3 regions of the Paenibacillus sp. NPDC056579 genome follow, and region 1 is predicted to be linked to each of the others. Evidence: riboswitches for the same ligand, from Rfam matches in the RefSeq annotation. Region 1 holds a riboswitch; each other region holds the start of a gene.
What was found. A riboswitch is a leader RNA that binds a small molecule or an ion and turns the genes downstream of it on or off. The one in region 1 is predicted to bind cyclic di-AMP.
Positions count from the first base shown of each region.

Region 2: another riboswitch for cyclic di-AMP. It lies ahead of ACFQ88_RS38120 (resuscitation-promoting factor); the one in region 1 lies ahead of ACFQ88_RS09680 (CAP domain-containing protein).
Region 3: another riboswitch for cyclic di-AMP. It lies ahead of ACFQ88_RS37725 (APC family permease); the one in region 1 lies ahead of ACFQ88_RS09680 (CAP domain-containing protein).

Region 1 is NZ_JBHTVD010000002.1:481,670-485,870, forward strand. Features, by position in the region: gene ACFQ88_RS09670 (DUF1572 family protein) at 1-501, opposite strand, end outside; gene ACFQ88_RS09675 (SPW repeat domain-containing protein) at 607-927, opposite strand; gene ACFQ88_RS09680 (CAP domain-containing protein) at 1,126-2,007, opposite strand; cyclic di-AMP (ydaO/yuaA leader) riboswitch at 2,013-2,146, opposite strand; gene ACFQ88_RS09685 (Na-translocating system protein MpsC family protein) at 2,476-2,847, shown strand; gene ACFQ88_RS09690 (FdhF/YdeP family oxidoreductase) at 3,042-4,201, shown strand, end outside.
Region 2 is NZ_JBHTVD010000020.1:46,159-50,359, forward strand. Features, by position in the region: gene rnmV (ribonuclease M5) at 1-456, opposite strand, end outside; gene ACFQ88_RS38120 (resuscitation-promoting factor) at 560-1,699, opposite strand; cyclic di-AMP (ydaO/yuaA leader) riboswitch at 1,985-2,180, opposite strand; gene ACFQ88_RS38125 (TatD family hydrolase) at 2,405-3,172, opposite strand; gene ACFQ88_RS38130 (HD domain-containing protein) at 3,225-4,201, opposite strand, start outside.
Region 3 is NZ_JBHTVD010000019.1:33,398-37,598, forward strand. Features, by position in the region: gene ACFQ88_RS37715 (sensor histidine kinase) at 1-284, shown strand, start outside; gene ACFQ88_RS37720 (group I truncated hemoglobin) at 915-1,271, opposite strand; cyclic di-AMP (ydaO/yuaA leader) riboswitch at 1,545-1,717, shown strand; gene ACFQ88_RS37725 (APC family permease) at 1,889-3,715, shown strand; gene ACFQ88_RS37730 (metal-sulfur cluster assembly factor) at 3,914-4,201, shown strand, end outside.

The DNA.
Region 1 (4,201 bases):
CTTGGCTATACTCAGCGTCTGCCAATGAGCGCTTCGGAGATGCTTCGCCAAGTATACCATTTGGCCGACATGGTAGCCGTAATGGGACACCTGACGCTGGATCGCTTGCAGCACCGTATGGGCTTCTCCGCGAATCGTCACGGTACGGAGCACATCGTCCGGCCCGAGGTCTTCCAAAGCGGCGAACAGCGCGCTCCAGCCTTCCTCCCATAACTGCAGCAGCTGTTCCCGATCCAACGCTCCCGATTCAAATTCGCCATCCCTGTCCCGGGTCGGCTTCTCTCCGTCGGAAGTAAGGAAATCGGCCCAACGCGACAGCATATTGCCGTGCATATGCTTAATGATGATCTCCATGGAATTCGATTCAGGATCGGGCGCGGCTCGGAACTGAGAAGCTTCCAGCTGCTCCATGGCACGGTCGGCGAGCTTTTTCATGCTGCGAAAGGTTTGAATGGTATCCTGCAGAAAGTAAGCGGCTACTGATGATGCTGATGTTTCCATAACGATCATCCTCCATTTCCTGGATCACTACCTTTCCAGAATAAAGGAAAAAAAGCCGCCTGTATATAAACCGGGACTATCAAAATAGATTGCAGCGCTTACAATTCACAATTCGTCGTTCATGGTATAGTAATTGAGCATTACTGTGGTTATGCCTAGGACGATATAAACCACATAATCCGCAAAACCGGTCAAGAACGCGAAAGGGAAAATAATGAACCAGACCCCGGCCATTAGGGAAATCCAGTTCAGCCACGAACCCCAGCCTGATTTCTTCAGCATAAAGCCGAGGAAAGAAGCTACCGCTTGAATCGTTCCTCCAACGATGCTCGTAACAACCGCACCTTCATGATTGAAATCAATCCAGAACGGAGCGAAAATAAACAAGAGACCAATCAACGCAGCCAGCAAATGACGAACCGCCATGATTACACCTCCCGAAAGAAATAGCTAAATGCAGATTATGCTATATGTATATGCAAACGGTTACAAAATGTTCGAATATTCTAAAAATTCAACTTTTATCTGTCCCGATATACCGTCCTTTCATGAGTGAACAGCACCCGGAAAACAGAAAAAAGCCCCGATGCATAAAGCATACGAGGCTGTCTGATACTATCCGTATTAGTTAGCGATGAATTCTTGTACCCACTCGCCGTTGTAGTAAGCAACGCCGATTTTGGTGTAGTTAGGGCTCATGATGTTTTGACGGTGCCCAGGGCTGTTCATCCAGGAGTTCATAACCTCTTGCGGACTGCGTTGACCTTTAGCAATGTTCTCGCCGGCATAAGAGTAGCTGATACCGTAAGTCTTCATCATGTCGAACGGAGAACCGTAGGTCGGCGAATTATGATCAAAGTAGTTGTTATTGTACATGTCTTTTGCCTTATCAAGTGCCATATTGGACAAAGCTTTGTCTTCTGTCAGGGCACCCAGACCTGCTTTGGCGCGCTCTTGGTTTACCAGGTTGATGACCTCGGTAGCGAATGCGGATTGCTCGCTAGTGCCTTCGTTGACCGTGCCGCTGCCTGTATTTCCCGTGCTGCCGCTGCCGGTATTGCCGCCGTTAGCGGATCCGTTGTCGACATTGCCGGTATCGCCGCCATTGTCAACGTTTCCGTTGTCGACGGTACCGCCGTTATCCTCGCTGCCGTTGTCAGCTGTGCCGCCATCGTCGACATTGCCTTGACCGGCGCCGTTACCAGGATTCACGGAAGGAATGCCGAAGTTGCAGTTCCAATCATTGTTGCTGCCGTTGCCATTGCCGACAGGAATTTGAGTCCAATATCCACCGGCATAAACGTTATTGCTGCCAGTAGGGATAGAATGCCACTGGCCTTGTTGTCCTTGCAGCAAAGAATTCAGGTCAATGCCGTATTGCTTGGTCAAGCTGGACAGCGTGCTATCGGAAATTGTATTTAACGGAGCCGCAGATGCAGCGCTCACGCCGATAATCGGGCTCAAAGCCAGTACACCTGTCAAAACAACTTTTTTGAAACGATTCAAAAAAATCCTCTCCTTTTCGCGGCCTACGAGGTTAGCTGACGGATTCGGGTCAAAGAGCAATCACCCTGCCGCAATAGGCGGCTTCACCCCATGGAATGGATCCCCCGTGCTTTCTATTAAGCTTCGGCCTTAATTTTGATAGTTTTGCTTCCGGTGTCCATGACCAATAATCCGGTACGGATCGTTCGGAGCCATTTCATTGTAGCATGGGCCAAGGCGCATTTCATGGCACAAAGTCTTCCAGCGGCTCTATGAAACTTCAATAAATGCCCGTCATCTCTAGCCATTTTACATAGATAAGAGCATTCTGCAATTCTCGAAAAATAGCAGCCGCACACGCCGGATCCTGCTTAATCGAGCTGAGCTGGGATATGTGTAAGGGAACCCTCTTTTTGCCGCATCCATTGAACAAACCTGAACTCCGTGATAAAATTTGGATGTAAATCCGGTAAATGAGGACGTCCCGATATGAACAAAACGGAAGCGGAATTCAGCAATTTAGTGAAAGCGTTTCGAAAGCGTCATATGGGCAAAGGTCCGCGGGAAATCCGCACGACATTTTGCAAGTGCTGGGCTATTTGCGAGATGGAGGGGAACCTTTCGCCCGTTGAGAAGTTTATCGCCTCGGCAGCGGACGGAAAGCAGGTATTGCGTTCCGCGAGGACCGAGATGGTAAAGGAAATGTACAAGAACAACCCGCCGATAGAGATGGAGCAGCTGCTCGGCGCCCGTTTCCTGGAATTATATGTAGACATCGATTTGGAAAAAGATTTCGGCATGTCCATCTTCGTCTTCGATCAGGACATCGAAAGCAAATTCGCCGCTCCGAGACATTTATGAGTCTGACAGGCTCATGAGCAATGACGATTATTCAAATAACCTGAGCATCATGTAGCATCCATCATAATGTGCCGTTGGCACTTGGCAGCGACCCTGCTTAAGACTAACCGCCGCAACAGACCTACCCTTTATTTTTTGCGATAAGAGGGCTTGTCTGCTGCGGCTTTTTATTTGAGTTCATAGGAGGATACAAGATGGGAACAACGAAGCACACCGGTCCGATCAAGCTTCCCAAACAGCCTGATCCGAAGCTGTGGGTGAGCAAAGCGCCTTTCGGCCTCGGGCGGGTGAAGCCGCACCATATCAAGGAAACGGCGAAGATCGCCTGGGAGAACCGCGATCAGCTGCCTTATGCTTACCGCATTCTGACGCAGGGCGTATGCGACGGCTGCGCTCTCGGCGTGTCCGGCCTGTACGACCGGACATTGGAAGGCCCGCATCTATGCACGACGCGTCTGAACGTGCTCCGGCTTAGCACGATGCCCGCAATCAAGCCGGAGGAGCTGCACCGGGACATCGACGAGCTGGCCCGGCTCGACAGCACGGCACTGCGCAAGCTCGGGCGCATCCCGTATCCGCTGATCCGGCGCCAAGGGGAGAGGCGCTTCTCCCGGCTGACTTGGGACGAAGCGCTGGAGATGATCGCGGCGAAGATCCGCTCGATCGACCCGAAGCAGCTGGCCTTCTATTTGACGGCGCGCGGGATTACGAACGAGAGCTACTATGCGGCGGCCAAAGTCGCCCGGCTCCTCGGCACGAACAACATCGACAACGCGTCGCGCATTTGCCATTCTCCTTCAAAGACGGCGCTGAAGCGGTCCGTGGGCATAGGCGCCTCCAGCTGTAACTACAAGGACTGGATCGGCACCGACGTGCTCGTGTTTTGGGGCAGCGTAGCCGCCAACAACCAGCCGGTTTCGACCAAATATATGTACGCGGCCAAGCGGAAAGGAACGAAAATTATCGTCATCAATCCGTACTATGAGCCGTCGATGGAACAGTATTGGATTCCTTCCATTCCGGAATCCGCTTTATTCGGAACGAGGCTCGCCGACGACTTTTACCAGGTGAACATAGGCGGCGACATTGCGTTCATGAACGGCGTCATGAAGCATTGGTTCGAGATGGAGATGGAAGCCCCCGGCAGCGCCATCGACCGCGCGTTCGTGAATGAGCACACGAACGGCTATACCGCCTTGAGAGAGCATGTCATGAAGCAGCGATGGGAGCAGCTCGAGCGCTCCTCGGGGCTCAGCCGGGAACGGATGCTGGAGTTTGCCCGCCTGCTTGCGAAGGCGAAATCCGCCGTCTTCGTCTGGAGCATGGGGCTGACCCAGCACCGGTTCGGCACGGA
Region 2 (4,201 bases), on a different contig from region 1:
TCCGTTACAATACCCGATCCCGAGCAGATTCCCCATTACCATCCGTCTCGCGGACGCCTGATTATGAACGATCAGCCCGGCGTTGATAAGGTCTTCCCACGTAATATCGGACTCCTCCGCCTCATAATCGGTGCGCACGTTTGCCAGCGCCTTGCGGATCACGTCCACGGACGCGTTCTCGACGCCGATATCGCCTTTGCTCGTCGCTTCCTCCTGCGTGATGAAAGCGTGCTTGCACCCTTTGACCTGAGCCGTAATGATTTTACGTATCCGCTCTCCCGCATGATCCGGATCGGTTAATATGATCACTCCCCGGCGCTGCTGCGCGAGGCGAATTCTTTTGATGACCTCTTTATTGATCGCCGACCCGCCGGTCTCGATCGTTTCGGCGTCTACCGCCCGTTTAATGGCTGTCGTATCGTCCTTGCCCTCAACGACAATAATTTCCTTTATCATCTTACAACCTTCTTTCTGGAAAGCCAACCACAGAAAAAAGAAGAGGTATCCCTCTTCTCATCCGTTACCCTATATATTATGAGTCTGCCCTAATTGCAGGTCCTTAGTCCGCCGTCGGCTTCTTCGGTCCAATGACATAGACCGTATACCCACGCTTCATGCCAAATTTGTTAGCATAAGAACCGCTGTCGAAATACACATCGATGACGTTGCCTTTCACGGCGCTGCCCGTATCCTCCGCTCTGCGGAAGCCAAGCCCATCGATATAAACCCACCAGCCCAGGGGAACCACTTTGGGATCCACTGCAATTGTTCGACCTTCCGTTACTCTCGTACCCGATGAAGTAATACCGAACTGCGGATGCTCCGCGCTTTTGCCCGTAGAAGCTACACTTGCCGTATATGCAGTCAAGGTCACGTTATTGATGACCTGCTTCACGCCAAAAGACACACCGCCTTTGGTTACTTCTTGAAGATTCGGCGATGACGCCGACAACACGACTACCGGATTTTTCGTCCCGATAGCGACCACTTTATTGACGCTTTCCGTTTGGACCTTCTCACCAACCACTTGCTCGGAGACCAAGACTCCATCTTCATAAACCTTTTCCGTAGTTTTGAGGACTACGCCCTCTTGCCCTTCTTGCACTATCTGTTCTTTGCCCTTTACCAGCTGCGGATCGTTCTTCTTCACTACGCTAAACGCTACTTTTTCCGAAACCTCTTCCATTTCTTTCTTGACCCGGACAATTTGAATCTCACCGCTCGGAGGCAGTTCGGCATCCAGCGACGGATTTACCTTATCCAGCTCCCCAACCGTGACGTTCAAATCTTTGAGAGCATCCCCTACCGTCGTGGCAACGGTATAATGCGTCTTCTGCTCGCCGTCAGCCGTAAGCTGAAGCGGCTTGGCATGCTCGATGGTGATCCGGTCACCGTTCTTCACCTTCGAATCCAGCGCTGCCGAGAGCCTATCGTGCTCTCCAACAGTAATCTTCTGCTCATCCAGTAAACGCTGCAGATCCCATTGCTTCGTATACACAACGGTTTCCTGTCCGTTCACAACTACGGATACCTTCTTGGTAGCCGTACCGTATAACATCATCAAAAACATGAAAGTCAAAGCGAATGAAATGAGTGCTGCTTTCGATATCAAACGCAAGTTTTCATGCTTCCATCGCAATGCGAAGGACATGCTGGATGATCGTCTTACATGGGTTTGCTCGTGTTGAATAGCTCCCACTTGTCGGTCCTCCTTCAAAGCCCCGCCGTCGAGTGTTTCGCATGATTTCATCTGACGCGACTATGGTTTAAGTTTTGCAATCTTTCGTTAATTCAACTAAGGGCTGCAACCTACGGGCCATATCGTTTCTTCCTGCGTGCGGCCAGCACCTCCCCGGTATTCGGTCGTTATGTTGTCGGATTCGTATCACAATGAACGGGAGAACATAAAAAAAGTCATCGGAAAGAGGACTCTTCCCGTGACTTTTCGTTATTTCATCAAAATGAAATAAAGCACACGACAATCGTTACCTCTCTCTTACGCTTACGAGGTTAGCTGACGGATTCGGACTTGAGAGTCGCCCTACTTGGTATCGGATTGTTAGCCGTTCATCCTCACCAAGACTCACCCCAGAAATTGTGACCTTAGTCTTATTGAAATTCGAGACAGGTCAGCTTACGGTTCCCCCGTTTCCCTTACGGAAACTCAGCGATAGTGGAAATCTGGTAATCGTATTAAGTTAATATTGAGTTTACGCTGTCGGATATAAAGTTGTAAAGTATACAAACTCGCCAAAAAAGGTCCGTTTTTGTTCAATTCAAACAAATTTTAGCAGTTTCAAAAAGAAAACCCTTATTTTTCTTGCACTGACTTACTGTTTTAACCAATTTTCTTTAATTATCACGATTTCGACGAAAAAAGGGCTGTCCTGACCCCCGGATTCCTCTACTCCAAACCGAATAATCTAACTGCATTTTTAGTAGTCGCGTGAGCCAGCTCCTCCAAGGTTAACCCTTTGATTTGAGCAGCGGTTTCTGCGACTAATTTCACATACGCAGTTTCATTTCTTTTGCCGCGATGAGGATGCGGAGTCAAATATGGAGCATCGGTTTCGACCAACAGCCGATCGAGAGGAACCTTTTCAAGCACTTCCTTCGGCTGTTTGGCGTTCTTGAAAGTAACCGGCCCGCCGAACGAGATGTAGAAGTTCATATCGAGACACATCTTCGCCGTCTCCCAGCTGCCCGAGAAGCAGTGCATGACGCCGCCGACCTCCGACGCCTTCTCCTCACGGAGAACACGGATAATATCTTGATGCGCGTCACGGTTATGGATAACGATCGGCATGTTCAATTTACGGGCCAGCCGAACCTGCTCGCGAAATACGCGGTCCTGCACGTCTTTGAATGACGTATCCCAGTAGTAATCCAGGCCGATCTCGCCGATAGCGACGACTTTGGGATGGGAGCATAGCTGCTCGATCCACTTCAGGTCCTCCGGCGTCATATCCTTGGCGTCTTGAGGATGCCAGCCCACGGTCGAATAAATGAAATCATATTGCTCTGCCAATGCGATCGAGGTGGGGATCGTTTCCCGGTTAAATCCGACATTGACGATTCGACTGATTCCGTTCTCTTGCGCGCGCCGGATGACCTCGTGTCGATCTTCATCGAATTGCGGTGCGTTTAAATGTGTGTGCGTATCGGTCAGCATATGTAAACAAAGTCTCCTTTATTGAAGTCTGTATGGATGAGGCTGCTGCGCTTTATTCTACGCCAAGCAGCTTCCGGTGCTCCGGCTTAAGGTCAGCCCTGAGCAGCTCCTCCGGGAAATAAAGATGGTATTTCCCCATGTGGATGCCGCTGATTGAACGGACAATTTCCGACTTGCGCGAAATTTCTGTCAGCCCTTCTTTATGGTCCAGCAGCAAAATCGGCAATTTTTCGTCATGCTCGCCCGGACGATACACATCATACGAAAGATCCGAAGGGAAATCAATTTCGAGATAAAACGCAGGATCGATTCCGAGAGCCGTCATCGCATCACGAAGCTGCTCGATCAGCTGTACATCAATCCGCTCCAGCGTGACATATTTGAACAGCCTGCGGTTTAAGAAACGGGAGCACAGGTCGGACAATATCGGATCGGCTTCGCCGGACCATTGCATCAGCACGGTCTGCATGAACGCTTCGTCGAGCAGCAGGTACTCCTCTACGGTCAGCGTACGACGGAACAAGCTTAACAGCGGCTGCAGCATAAACGAGAAGGCGTAGTTTTCTTCATATAACTGTTTCGCTCTTTGAAAAATATTATGCAAAATCACTTCGGCGCTGCGGGTAACCGGGTGGAAGTAGACCTGCCAGTACATTTGGTAACGGGACATCAAGTAGTCCTCCACCGCGTGCATGCCGCTTTCCTTGACGACAATGTGCCCTTGGAACGGACGCATCACCCGCAATATACGCTCGAGGTCGAAGGTGCCGTAATTGACCCCGGTGAAATAAGCATCGCGCAGTAAGTAATCCATCCGATCCGCATCCAGTTGGCTGGACACGAGACTGATGACGATTTCCTGATTGTAGGTTTTGGCGATGACACCGGCCACCTTCTGCGGAAATGACGGGGATACCTGCTTCAGCACGCGGTTCACTTCCGTGTCTCCCAGAACGATCCGGCAAGACCATTCCTCGTGGTTCGTGCCGAACGTTTTTTCGATGGAATGGGAAAACGGTCCGTGCCCGA
Region 3 (4,201 bases), on a different contig from region 1:
AGGCGAAGCGGCTGAAGCTGACGATACGAATCTTGCGTAATGAGTCGGGATGGGTCGAGGTGTACATAGCCGACGACGGCATGGGCTTCGATCCGGACAGGCTGGCGGAGCTGACGCAGCGGATCGGTCAAGCGGAGGAGCAGAATGCCGATTTTACCCGAATCGGACTGCTCAACATTCAACACAGGCTGAACATGCGCTACAACCGGCCGGACGCCAAATTGGCCATCGGCAATAACCCTGGAGGCGGGGCATTCGTCAGGATGACGTTTCCCGCGGAATAGATGAGCGGCGGAAGCACGAAATGAAGCGAGTAACGGATCTGGTGTCCGATGAACTCGCCATTTCGGGCTTTTTTGCACAAATAACGGAACCAGTGTCCGATCCGTATCAGGAACCCTAGCGTCAAGTATGAATCAGGAACAACCGACGGGACAGGTAATGGAGTAACTGAAGCATAACATACCGAATTACTGCCTAACGTCACGCTGTAAGCATGTGTACCTTGTGCACAACAATCCGTATTACTACCCGGGCTATGACTCTCCGAACGGGACGAGCGATCGGACAGGCAATCCGCTATTTCAATGAAATGCAGCCAAATGGGTACCTTATCGGATACAGATGCGCTTATTGAGCGATATTCTCAATAAAATGGCCCGAAATGAAGCGAATAACGGATCTGGTGTCCGATGAACTCGCCATTTCGGTCTTTTTGCACAAATAACGGAACCAGTGTCCGATCCGAATCTGGAGCTCTAACATCAAGCACGATTTAGGAAAAATCGACGGGACACGTAATGGTGTTGCATACTGTACAACTGCCCAAGCTACGCTCATCCAATTGGACAGCTTCGTTCATCGCGCCTACCACCACCATCCCCACAAGCAGCCATGACATGCTTGCTCCTCGGCTATTTGTACAGAATATCTTCCCGCAGCGATGCTACCTTCTGCAATGCAGCAGTAATATCCTCTTCACCGACACCAAAATGCTCCAGCGCAGCGCGCAAATGTCTAACGATGGCATCGAAGTGGACGGGCTGCAGATTCATCCCCGCGTGAACCTTGGACATAGCTCCGCCGGAATACTGGTTGGGACCGCCCAGCGCATAGCTGATAAACTTCGTTTGATGCTTGCGCTGCTTCTCCATATCCGTATGCTCGAAAAAGTGATTTACAGTGTCGTCCGCCAATACCAAATCGTAAAAATAGTCGACGACTTTCCCAATCGTCTCTTCTCCGCCGAATTTCTCATATAACGTGCTCATGTGCATCCCCTTAAATTAAGTTTCATGATGGATTCACCATTTTAACGTTAGGTTACCCGAAAAGGGGAATGTCATGCAATGATTACCTGCCCTGTCCAAAGTAAAATGCAAGAGAATGAGCGATTTAGTAAGCAGAATGAAGTATTTCCGAGAAAAGAGCGATTTTACTTTCTATCATTAAACCATTTCGCCTATTCTGTTCCCATTGTAGTTTTACAGCCTGAGGCAAAAGGCGTATCATTCATTTTTGTGAAATCCATATATACAGTTTCTATTCTAATATCGCTGAGTTTTCAGAAATGAAGAGCGGGGGAACCAAACAGGTCGAAAGCGGGCTGCAAGCGGCTCTCTTTTTCACTTGGGGTGAATCCAGGAATGCTTCTGGTAGGGCAACTCACCATGCCCGAATCCGTCAGCTAACCTCGTAAGCGTATTGGAGAGTAGAGGGTGAAGCTTGTGTTCTAAATGGAACCGCAGGGCTGCATGCACCTGTGGTTTTTGCTGCTTTTCAAGGGATAGAGAGGCATTAAGGGAACTTATAACCGCTGTCATCTGCCGGGATTTTTGTTTCTGCGAATAGGGTAATCTACTTTTATAAATCACTGGTGGTGAATGCAATGTTTACTTCCTTGAAGAGGTTTTTAATTGGGCGGCCATTAAAATCCAACGAGCTAGGTGAACAAAAGCTTAATAAAACGAAGGCGCTGGCCATTCTTTCCTCCGACGCGCTATCTTCCGTTGCTTATGGTCCGGAACAAATTTTGCTGGTGTTAATTACGGTTGGAGCAACGGCCTTCTGGTACTCGCTTCCTATCGGAATAGGAGTATTGATTCTGCTGGCGGCCCTCATTTTATCTTACAGGCAAATCATTTTTGCATATCCGCATGGCGGCGGAGCGTACGTTGTCTCCAAGGAAAATCTGGGCATGTACCCCGGACTTATCGCCGGAGGCTCCTTGCTCGTAGACTACATTCTAACGGTTGCCGTGAGCGTATCGGCGGGAACGGATGCCATTACGTCAGCGTTTCAAAGCCTTCACACCCACAATGTAGCTATTGCCATTACGTTTGTTATCCTGATTACGATCCTGAACCTGAGAGGCGTAACGGAATCGGCGTCCATCTTAGCGTATCCCGTGTACTTATTTGTCTTTGCGTTATTCATTCTTATCTGCGTGGGGATATTCAAAATTGGGACGGGGCAGGTTCCGCCTGAACTGCATGCTCCGATCGGTACACCGGTGGCGGGGATCAGCCTGTTTTTATTGTTAAGAGCATTCGCATCCGGAAGCTCCGCCTTGACGGGAGTCGAAGCCATTTCAAATGCTATTCCGAACTTCAAGACTCCTGCACCTAATAACGCCGCCAAGACATTAATGGCGATGGGGACGTTACTGGCACTATTATTTTCCGGAATTGTGTATATGGCCTATTACTACGGGATTTCGCCGAGAGAAGAAGTAACGGTGGTTTCCCAAATCGCCGAACAGACCTTTGGCCGCGGCTTCATGTATTTCTTCATCCAGGGAACGACGGCCTTGATACTGATTCTTGCTGCTAACACAGGGTATTCCGCATTTCCTTTGCTTGCGGTGAATCTAGCCAAGGATAAATTTATTCCCAGAATGTTTACGGTCCGGGGAGACCGGCTCGGGTATTCCAACGGGATTATTATGCTGGGCTTCTGTTCCATTATCCTGATCGCCGCCTTTAAAGGGCAGACGGAGCACCTCATTCCGCTTTATGCTGTCGGCGTGTTTATTCCTTTTACATTGTCACAGACGGGGATGGTCGTCAAATGGATCCGGGAAAAGCCCAAAGGCTGGATTTCGAAGCTGATCATTAATACAATCGGTGCGGCGATCAGCTTTATCGTGTCCATGATGTTCTTCTTAACCAAGTTCGCGCAAGTGTGGTCTGTTCTAATCTTTCTGCCATTAATCATTTATTTGTTCCATCGCATTAGAAAGCACTACGAGGCCGTCGGCGACCAGCTAAGACTGTCCACCTGCGAGCCGGTTGTTCCTATAGAAGGAAATGTGTTCATTGTCCCTGTAGCCGGCATCACTCATGTCGTAGAAAATTCCTTAAACTACGTCAAATCTCTTTCGCCCGAGCAGATTATTGCGGTGTATGTACCTTTTGAGCGAGAAGATGAAGTTATTTTTGAGGAAAAATGGGAGAAGTGGCAGCCGGATATCCGATTGGTCACGCTGCATTCCCCTTACCGCAGCATCATTAATCCGTTGACCAAATTTATCGATACCGTTCAGCGCAAAGCGAAAGAATCGAATTACCAGGTTACCGTAGTGATCCCCCAGTTTATTCCCAAGAAAGGCTGGCACAACATCCTGCATAACCAATCGAGCCTGTTGATTCGCGCTCATCTGCTGTTTCGGAGAGACGTTATTATTTCGACGGTTCCATATCATTTAAAGAAATAAACAAGACAAGAGCATTCTCTGCGAAAGGGGATGCTTTTTTGCTGCAAGCGGCAGAATTTTCGGAAAGAAATGGATTGTATTGATCTTCTGTATGAATAAGTAAGGTTTGAACAAAATAAGTAACGAAAATGAACTATCCTGATGCATCGTGTCCATGAATTCCCCTTATGAAACCAATATAGAACGGAGGGTGATCTCTTGAGCAAGGAAGATCTTATCTTAGCAGAGCTGGAAGAGGTTATTGATCCGGAGGTTGGTGTAAATGTAGTCGATCTTGGGCTGATTTATGAGGTAAAGGCAGATCAAGAAGGAACCGCGAGCATTAAGATGACGTTAACGATCCCGGAATGTCCTCTGGCCGATGAGATTGTATCCAATGTGAAGCAAGCGGCTTTAAAAGCAGAGGGGATTCATAAGGTAGACGTTGAGCTAGTTTTTGAACCTAAATGGAGTCCGGCGAAGATGAATGATCTAGCCAAGGAACAG